2 regions of the Rhodoferax sp. GW821-FHT07F03 genome follow, and region 2 is predicted to be linked to the other one. Evidence: predicted binding sites of a transcription regulator. Region 2 holds the regulator's gene; the other holds the start of a gene.

Region 1 (4,415 bases), on a different contig from region 2:
TGCAGCTGTACAAGCTCAAGGAGCAGCACAACCAGTGCCCGTCGTGCAAAACCCACTTCGACCGCACGGTGCAAAAAGGCGTGGACGTGGCAATTGCCACGCTGATGATCAAGCTTGCCGCTCAGGGCATTTATGACCGGGTGATCTTGTCGGCCGGCGACGGCGACTTTGAAGACGCCATCTCCTACCTCAAGTCCGATCTGCGCAAAGAGGTTTGGCTCAACGGCGCGCAGGCCACGCTGTCGGCCGATCTGCAGTGCTACGCCGACCGCGTGCTGTGGCTGGATGACATGGGCTCATCCATTGATAAATAGCGGTTGCTATTGAATTGGTAGCTTATGACGCAGTAGCTTCCTGCGCTGGAGGCTTATTTTGTTCAGAAGCTTCCTTGATGGAGGCGAAGCGCGCGGCCAGCTCGCGGCGTACTTTCTTGCGCATGATGGACTGCTCGAAGCGGCGTTTTTCGTCGTCCGTGCTGGGCACCAGCGCCGGCACGGGGGCCGGCTTGCGGTCGTCGTCCACGGCCACCATGGTGAAGAAGCAGCTGTTCACATGGCGCACGCTGCGGCTGCGGATGTTCTCGGCCACCACCTTGATGCCGACCTCCATGGACGAGGTGCCGGTGTGGTTAATGCTGGCCAGAAAGGTCACCAGCTCGCCCACGTGGATGGGCTGCAGGAACATCACCTGGTCCACGCTCACGGTGACCACATAGCGGCCGGCGTAGCGGCTGGCGCAGGCGTAGGCCACCTGGTCCAGCAGCTTGAGCACGGCGCCGCCGTGCACATTGCCCGAAAAATTGGCCATATCCGGGGTCATCAAGACCGTCATGCTCAGTTGGTGTGCTGGGAGTTCCATCGCGGGCTTTCGTTTGATTCTTGATGCCGATTATTACTTCTTGCGCAAGCCTAGCCGTGCCGCCAGCCGGACCAGATTGGCCCGGTGCAAGCCCAGTTCGCGGGCTAGCGATGCCCAGTTGCCCTGGTGGCGCTGCAGGCCTTCGGCGATGCGCTGGCGCTGGTGGTCGTCCAGCGAGGTGCGCAGATCGACGGGCGGCGTCGTATCGGCCGGCACGTCCACCGTTGCGGTTTGGGCGCCCAGGTCCAGATGCGCAGCCGTCAGGCTAACGATGCGCGCCCGGGGTGCCGCGCCCTGCATGGCCTTGAGGGCGCTGCGGGCAATCAGGTGTTCCAGCTCGCGCACATTGCCGGGCCAGCTGTGCGCGAGCAGCGCGGCCTGGGCGTCGGCATCGAGGCGCAGGCTGCCCAGGCCGAGGCGGGATCGGTTCAGCTCCAAGAAATGCCCGGCCAGCAGCAGCACGTCGTGGCCGCGCTCGCGCAGCGGCGGCACGGGCAAGGGGTAGACGCTGAGCCGGTGGTAGAAGTCGGCGCGGTAGCGGCCGGCGCGCACCTCCTGCGCCAGATCGCGGTTGGTGGCGGCAATCACCCGCACATCGACGCGGTGCTCGCGGTCCGAGCCCAGGCGCTGCAGCTGGCCGCCCTGCAGCACGCGCAACAGCTTGGCCTGCACGCTCAGCGACAGCTCACCCACCTCGTCCAGGAATAGCGTGCCGCCGTCGGCCAGTTCGAACTTGCCGCGCCGGTCGGCCACCGAGCCCGAGAACGCGCCGCGCACATGGCCGAACAGCTCGCTTTCCACCAGCGATTCGGGCAGGGCCGCGCAGTTCAGGCTGATCAGCGGCCGGCTGGCACGCGGCGAAGCCGCATGCAGAGCCTGGGCCACCAGCTCCTTGCCGACGCCGGTTTCGCCGGTGATCAGCACCGTCAGGTCGCTGTTGCCCACGGTGGCGATGTCGGCCAGCAGGCGCTGGTGGGCCGGGCTCTGGCCGATCAGCGTAGGGGGTGGGTGCTCTTCGGCCAGCGCGCGGTAGCTTTCGGCGCGCGCATGCTCGGCCTCGAACTGCTGCGCCAGCCCGGCCATGCGCTGCACCACGCTGACGGTTGCCGCCGCCAGGCTGGCGAAGGCCTGCAGATCGCCCAGATCGACGCTGGAGAAGCGTTCCTTGTCCAGCGCGTCCAGGGTCAGCACGCCCCATGGGGTGTCGCCCAGCAGCACCGGGCAGCCCATGCAGTCGTGCACCTCCAGCTGTACGCCTTCGATCAGGCCGTCGTAGGGGTCGGGCAGCGGGCTGTCGGGCGGGAAGCGGGTCGGGCCGGGGGCTTCCAGCAGCTGCTGCAGGCGAGGGTGCTCGCTGACCTTGAAGCGGCGCCCCAGCGTGTCATGGCTCAAGCCGTCCACCGCTAGCGGCAGCCGCCAGCCGCCGTCTAGCCGTAAGAGCGCGGCCGCATCGCAGGGCAGCAGGGCGCGCACGGCCTCCAGCAGGCGGCGGTAGCGCTCGCCGTCGGGCAGTTCGCGTGCCAGGTCGTCGACCAGGGGCACCAGGGTCTGGAGCAGGCTTTTTGTTATCAAAATGATTCCTTGGTGGATCATTATGACTGCATCAAAAAGATAGTGTGTACACCTAAGTGCTTGATTCCTATGGGCTACAGGGCGGGCATGGAACTTGAGTTAGTAGCTGCAGCCGGGCGCCGCCCTGCATCCGATTGAAAGCCACACATGCTGACCCCAGAACAACGCGCCATCGTCAAATCCACCGTGCCCCTGCTGGAAAGCGGCGGCGAGGCATTGACCACGCATTTCTACAAAACCATGCTGGCCGAGCACCCCGAGGTGCGGCCCTTCTTCAACCAGGCCCACCAGGCCAATGGCGACCAGCCGCGCGCCCTGGCCAATGGCGTGCTGATGTATGCCCGGCATATCGACCACCTGGAGCAGTTGGGTGGATTGGTGTCGCAAATCATCAACAAGCATGTGTCGCTGCAGATCGAGGCCGCGCACTACCCCATCGTCGGTGCCTGCCTGCTGCGCGCTATCCGCGAGGTGCTGGGCGCCGAGATCGCCACCGATGCCGTCATCGCAGCCTGGGGCGCGGCCTATGGCCAGCTGGCCGACATCCTGATCGGCGCGGAAGAAAAAATCTACGCCGATGTGGCGGCCGCCCCGGGTGGTTGGCGCGGTGCGCGGGCTTTCCGCGTGGCGCGCAAGGAAGTGGAGAGCGCCGAGATCACCTCCTTCTACCTGCAGCCGCAGGACGGCGGCACGGTGATCGGCTTCCAGCCCGGCCAGTACATCGGCCTGCGTCTGGTGGTGAACGGCAACGAGATACGCCGCAACTACTCGCTGTCGGCTGCGCCGAACGGCGTGGACTACCGCATCAGCGTCAAGCGCGAGGCCGGCGGCGTGGCCTCGAACTACCTGCACGACCAGGTGCAGGTAGGCACGGTGCTGGACCTGTTTCCACCCGCGGGCGACTTCGTGCTGGCCGCCAGCGACAAGCCGCTGGTGCTGATCAGCGGCGGTGTCGGCATCACGCCGACCCTGGCCATGCTGGACGCAGCGCTGCAGGGCACACGGCCGGTGCACTTCATACATTGCGCACGCAATCGGCAGGTCCATGCCTTCCGCCACGCCATCGAGGCACGTCTGGCCAAGCACCCGCAGCTGCAGCGCTTCTACGCCTATGACGAGCACAGCGGCGCGGACGATGTGCCGCATGCCGTAGGCCATCTGCAGCAGGCGCAGCTGGCCGAGTGGCTGCCCGCATCGCGCGATGTGGATGCGTATTTCCTCGGCCCCAAGCCCTTTATGCGCCAGATGAAAAAACAGCTGCGTGAACTGGGCGTGCCCGAGACACAAACCCGTTATGAATTTTTTGGCCCGGCTGCGGCTTTGGAATAGCTAGATTTTCGCGCCCACTTCGAGCGCGCAGTTGCGCAGCCAGGCCAGTGCCAGGTCGTTGTTGCGGTACTTGTGCCATTGCAGCATCTGGACCAGCTTGGGGATTTCCAGCGGGGGTTCCCAGATGCGGATGGGCAGCAGGTGGCGCACCCGCTCGGCCAGCCGCCGGTGCACGGTGGCGATGCGGTCGGTGCCCACCACCAGGCTGGGGAGGGCCGCCAGGGTTGGGGCTGTGACCTCGACCCGGCGGGTGATGCCAAAGCGCTCCAGAAACCAGCCATCGAATGCCGGTGTCTGCGCGGCACCGGAAAAGTTGGCCAGCACATGGCCGGCCGCCAGGTAGTCGTCAAAACTCAGCTTGTCCTGGATATGCCGGTTACCGGTCCAGGTCACGCACAGGTAGTTCTCTTCGAACAGGGGCTGGGACGGGTGGTCGGGCGAGGCGTATTGGGCAGGAATGATCAGCAGGTCTGCGTCGCCTTGTTCCAGCATTTCTGCGGGGTTGGTGTATTGCATGCGCAGGTCTATGCGCACGCCCGGCGCCTCGTGGTACAGCCGCTCCAGCAGAGCGGGTACGAAGACCGTGGTGGTGAAGTCGGACACCAGCAGGGTGAAGGCCCGCGAGGCGGTGGCCGGGTCAAAGCGGGGCTGCGCGG
Region 2 (4,415 bases):
CTCCGGCTCGTGCTCGGCGGCGTGGGCCTGCTCCTGAATGACGCTCCACACATGGGGCTGGAAGGGCAACAGCTTCTCAAAGCCAAAGCGGCGCAGGCTGCCGGGCGCAATATTGCAGGCGATCTGCGCGGCCTCTATGGCAATGGTGCCGCTGCCGCAGCAGGGGTCGTACAGGGGCGTGGTGCCATCCCAGCCGCTGGCGGCGATCATGGCGGCGGCCAGGGTTTCCTTCAACGGCGCATCGCCCTTGTCTTCACGCCAGCCACGTTTGAACAGCGCGTCACCCGAGGTGTCAATGTAGATGGTGGCGCGCTCGGTGGTCAGGTGCAGGTAGATGCGCACATCGGGCCACTGCACATTCACGTCGGGGCGCACGCCGGTCTTGAAGCGGAAGCGGTCGGCCACCGCGTCCTTCACTTTCAGCGCGGCGAAGTTCAGCGAATTGAGCGGGCTGTGCTGCGCCGTGACTTCGATCTTGAAGCTTTGCTTGGGCGTGAACCAGATCTCCCAGGCCACGTTGCTGGCGGCTTCGTACAGGTCTTTTTCGCTGCGGTATTCGGTGTTGGACAGCTCGATCAGCACGCGCTGCGCCAGGCGGCTGTGCAGGTTCAAGCGCATCGCGTCGCGCCAGGAGGAGCGCACCAGCGTGCCGCCCCGCATCACCCGCAGGTCTTCGCCCTGCAGGCCGGTAATGCCGTGCACCTCTTCGGCCAGCAGCTCTTCCACGCCGGCGGCGCAGGGTAAAAATAATTGGAGTTGGTTCATATCGTTATTTCCATGGTGTCACGCTACGCAGCCTGGGGCAAGCGGGGCGAAGCTCTTTCCTCCAGCTGCGGCATACCGTGCACGCGGCCTGGGGGAGAGCATGTTCTACAGCGCTTTGCGCAGGTTCGTGGGGGCTATGCGCAGCGCTTCGCGGTACTTGGCCACGGTACGGCGCGCGCATTCAATGCCCTGCTCTTTCAGCATGTCGGACAGCTGGCTGTCGCTGAGCGGCTTCTTTGGGTCTTCGGACGAGACAAACTGCTTGATCAGCGCCCGCACCGCGGTGCTGGAGGCGTTGCCGCCGGTCTCCGTCCCCAGGGACGAGCCGAAGAAATACTTCAGCTCGAAGGTGCCGTAGGGCGTGGCCATGTATTTGGCGGTGGTCACGCGGCTGATGGTGGACTCGTGCAGTCCCAACTCGTCGGCGATCTCGCGCAGCACCAGAGGGCGCATGGCCAGCGCGCCGTGGCTGAAGAAGTTCTTCTGCCGCTCCACGATGGCGTTGCTGACCCGCAAAATCGTGTCGAAGCGCTGCTGGATGTTCTTAATGAACCAGCGCGCCTCCTGCAGGCGCTGCTGCAGTGCGGCGTTGTTCGATGAATCCTTGCCGCCCCCCTTGTGCTGGCGCAGCGCATTGGCGTAGATGTCGTGCACGCGCAGGCGCGGCATGACCTCGGCATTCAGCTGTACCCGGAAGCGGGCCTGGGCGCCGCGCCCAACCTTGACCACGATCACGTCGGGCACCACGATGTTGCGCTCCACATCGACAAAGCGCCGCCCCGGCTTGGGCTCCAGCCGGGCGATCAGCGCCATGGCAGCCTTGATATCGGTCTCGGTGGCGCGGCACAGCTGGGCCAGGCGCTTCACGTCGCGCCGGGCCAGCAGGTCCATGGACTGGCGGCAGATGCGCATGGCCACCTTGCGCGCCGGGTCATCGCCCAGCACGGGCTGCAAACCCTCCAGCTGCAGCAACAGGCATTCACCCAGATGCCGCGCGCCCACGCCCGCCGGCTCCAGGCTTTGCAGCAGGCTCAGGGCCACCGTGAAGCGGTGTACCAGCTCTTCCACGGCCTCGGCGTCGTCGCCCGCCAGACCACGCGCCAGGGTTTCGAAATCGTCTTCCAGGTAGCCGTCGTCGTTCAGCGATTCGATCAGAAAGCGCAGCGCTGCCTGGTCCACCTCCCCCAGCCGCAGGGCCAGGGCCTGGCGGTGCAGAAAGCTGGTCAGCGACTCCTGGTTGCGGGCCAGCTCGGTGGCGTCCATCTCGCCGTCTTCACCCAGGTTGTTCTGGCGCGCCGGGGCGTCACCGCCCCATTCGCTGTCGTCGGGTTTGATCTCGGAAGTGCCATCGCCGTCCCAGCTGGTGTCGTCACCGCCAGTTAAAGGGGATTCGGCATCATTTGGGGCTTCTGCGCTGGATTCACTTGCGTATTCAGCTACAGAACTTGTAGCAATTTCAGCCTCGCGCTCCCCTGTGCTGACCGGCGTGTCGGACTGGGCCAGGCCGAACTCCTCGCGTGCAGCCTCGTCCATATTGCGTTCCAGAAACGGGTTGTCGTCCAGCATCTGGTCCACTTCCTGGCTCAGTTCCAGGGTGGACAGTTGCAGCAGGCGGATGGACTGCTGCAGCTGGGGCGTCAGCGCCAGATGCTGTGAAACGCGTAGGGATAAGCCTTGCTTCATCGGAGCATCACATCTTGAAATGTTCGCCGAGGTAGACGCGACGCACATCGGCGTTGTCCACGATCTCGGACGGCGTACCCTCGGCCAGCACATTGCCGTCGCTGATGATGTAGGCGTGGTCGCAAATGCCCAGCGTCTCGCGCACATTGTGGTCGGTGATCAGCACGCCGATGCCACGCGACTTCAGGAAGCCGATGATGCGCTGGATCTCGATCACCGCAATCGGGTCGATACCGGCAAAAGGCTCGTCCAGCAAAATGAAACGCGGCTGGGTGGCCAGGGCACGGGCGATTTCCACGCGGCGGCGCTCGCCACCGGACAAGGCCATGGCCGACGAATCACGCAAATGCTCCACCCGCAAATCCTGCAGCAACGCCGTCAGGCGCTTTTCGATCTCGGTGCGGGTGAGGGACTTGCCGGCCTCGTCGTGCTGCAATTCCAGCACGGCGCGCACATTTTCTTCCACCGTGAGCTTGCGGAAAATCGAGGCTTCCTGGGGCAGATAGCTCAGGCCCAGGCGCGAACGCCGGTGGATGGGCATGTGCTCCACCGACTGGCCGTCGATGGAAATATGCCCGCCATCAGCCCGCACCAGGCCCACGATCATGTAGAAGGAAGTGGTTTTGCCCGCGCCGTTGGGGCCCAACAAACCGACCACCTCGCCTTTTTTGACGGCCAGCGTCACGTCTTTCACGACCTTGCGCTTGCCGTAGGCTTTTTGCAGATGGCGCGCCTCCAGGCGGCTTTCTCCCGACTCCACCACCGCCGTCACTTCTTCACGCCCTCCAGCGTGGTGGTGGAACGCAGCACCGGGGCTGGCCCGGCAGGTGCCGCGCCGCTAGCAGCCGACGCTGCAGCCTTGGGTGTCAACATGGCGCGTACGCGGCCATTCTGGCCACCGGGATTGCTGCCGGCTGTGCCGCTGTCCACGGTGAATACATCGGTGGTGTTGTCGTAGACGATCAGTTCGCCGGTGATTTCGTCATTCACCTTGCTGCCGACCAGACGGCGCAAAATGGCCCGCTTGATGAAGCGCACGTTGTCCAGCTTGCTGCTGTACTCGATGGTTTCGCCCTCGCCTTCTATGTATTCGTCCAGGCCGTCGCGTTTTTGCTTGAAATACGCCAGCTTGCCCGGCTCCGCCGTCACCACGCCGAACTGGTTGCCCTCGGCATCCTGGCGCACATCGACGCGGGCGCCACGGATGATGATGGTGCCCTTGGTCATCACCACCTTGCCGGTAAAGACATTGGTCTGCTTCAGATCGTCATAACGCGCCGCGTCCGCCTCGATATTCATAGGCTTGAGTTTGTCGGCTTTTTCCGCGTGGGCCGCTCCGCCTAGACCGACGAAACAAACCACGAGCAGTGAGAGTAGGGTGTTGATTTTCATAGAGGCACGAATCTTGCAATTCATTGTAACGGCCCCTCACCCCGAGTTGGACGTAGCCAGAAAAAAGCCCGCTGACGCGGGCTTTTTCATCTCTCCGGCCTTGCCGGCCATGCCGGAATCAGGCTTTCTTGCGCTGCTCGGCCACCAGATATTCCACAACAACCAATGCACGCGGCATGGTTTGCGCCTGGCTGCCATCGGTGTAGAACTTGCCGGCCACGCCCAAAGCGGGCACGCCCGCGACCTGGTAGGCCTGCTGCAGCTGGGATGCCTTACGCACCTTGGTGCTGACGCCAAAAGACTGGTACGTCTCGGTGAACTTGGTTTTGTCCAGACCCTGCTTCACGGCCCAGGCGATCACCAGATCATCTTTGTCCAGCCGCTGATGCTCCACATGGATAGCGTTGAACACCTTGCCATGCAGTGCGTCCAGCTGGCCCAGAGCCTCCAGCGTGTAGTACAGCTTTTGCGGCGGGATGAAACTGTCCTGGAAGTTCACTGGCACACGCTTGAAGGCAATATCCTTGGGCAGGCGCTTGAGCCACTCCACCAAGGTGGGCTCAAACGCATTGCAA

Evidence for each region. Region 2 encodes sigma-54, which starts transcription at its own class of promoters, with help from an activator protein. Its sites were predicted from a motif close to TGGCANGNAANCTGCTTT; they were not measured.
Region 1: the regulator sigma-54 is predicted to act here: its motif matches at 2,514-2,531, upstream of hmpA (NO-inducible flavohemoprotein).

The regions. Positions count from the first base shown of each region.
Region 1 is NZ_JBWKQM010000013.1:75,253-79,667, forward strand. Features, by position in the region: gene AC07R0_RS20115 (NYN domain-containing protein) at 1-314, shown strand, start outside; gene AC07R0_RS20120 (acyl-CoA thioesterase) at 337-858, opposite strand; gene norR (nitric oxide reductase transcriptional regulator NorR) at 892-2,451, opposite strand; gene hmpA (NO-inducible flavohemoprotein) at 2,578-3,759, shown strand; gene AC07R0_RS20135 (LysR family transcriptional regulator) at 3,760-4,415, opposite strand, start outside.
Region 2 is NZ_JBWKQM010000010.1:77,866-82,280, reverse strand. Features, by position in the region: gene AC07R0_RS16405 (THUMP domain-containing class I SAM-dependent RNA methyltransferase) at 1-765, opposite strand, end outside; gene AC07R0_RS16400 (RNA polymerase factor sigma-54) at 871-2,448, opposite strand; gene lptB (LPS export ABC transporter ATP-binding protein) at 2,456-3,208, opposite strand; gene lptA (lipopolysaccharide transport periplasmic protein LptA) at 3,217-3,840, opposite strand; gene AC07R0_RS16385 (thiol:disulfide interchange protein DsbA/DsbL) at 3,959-4,415, opposite strand, start outside.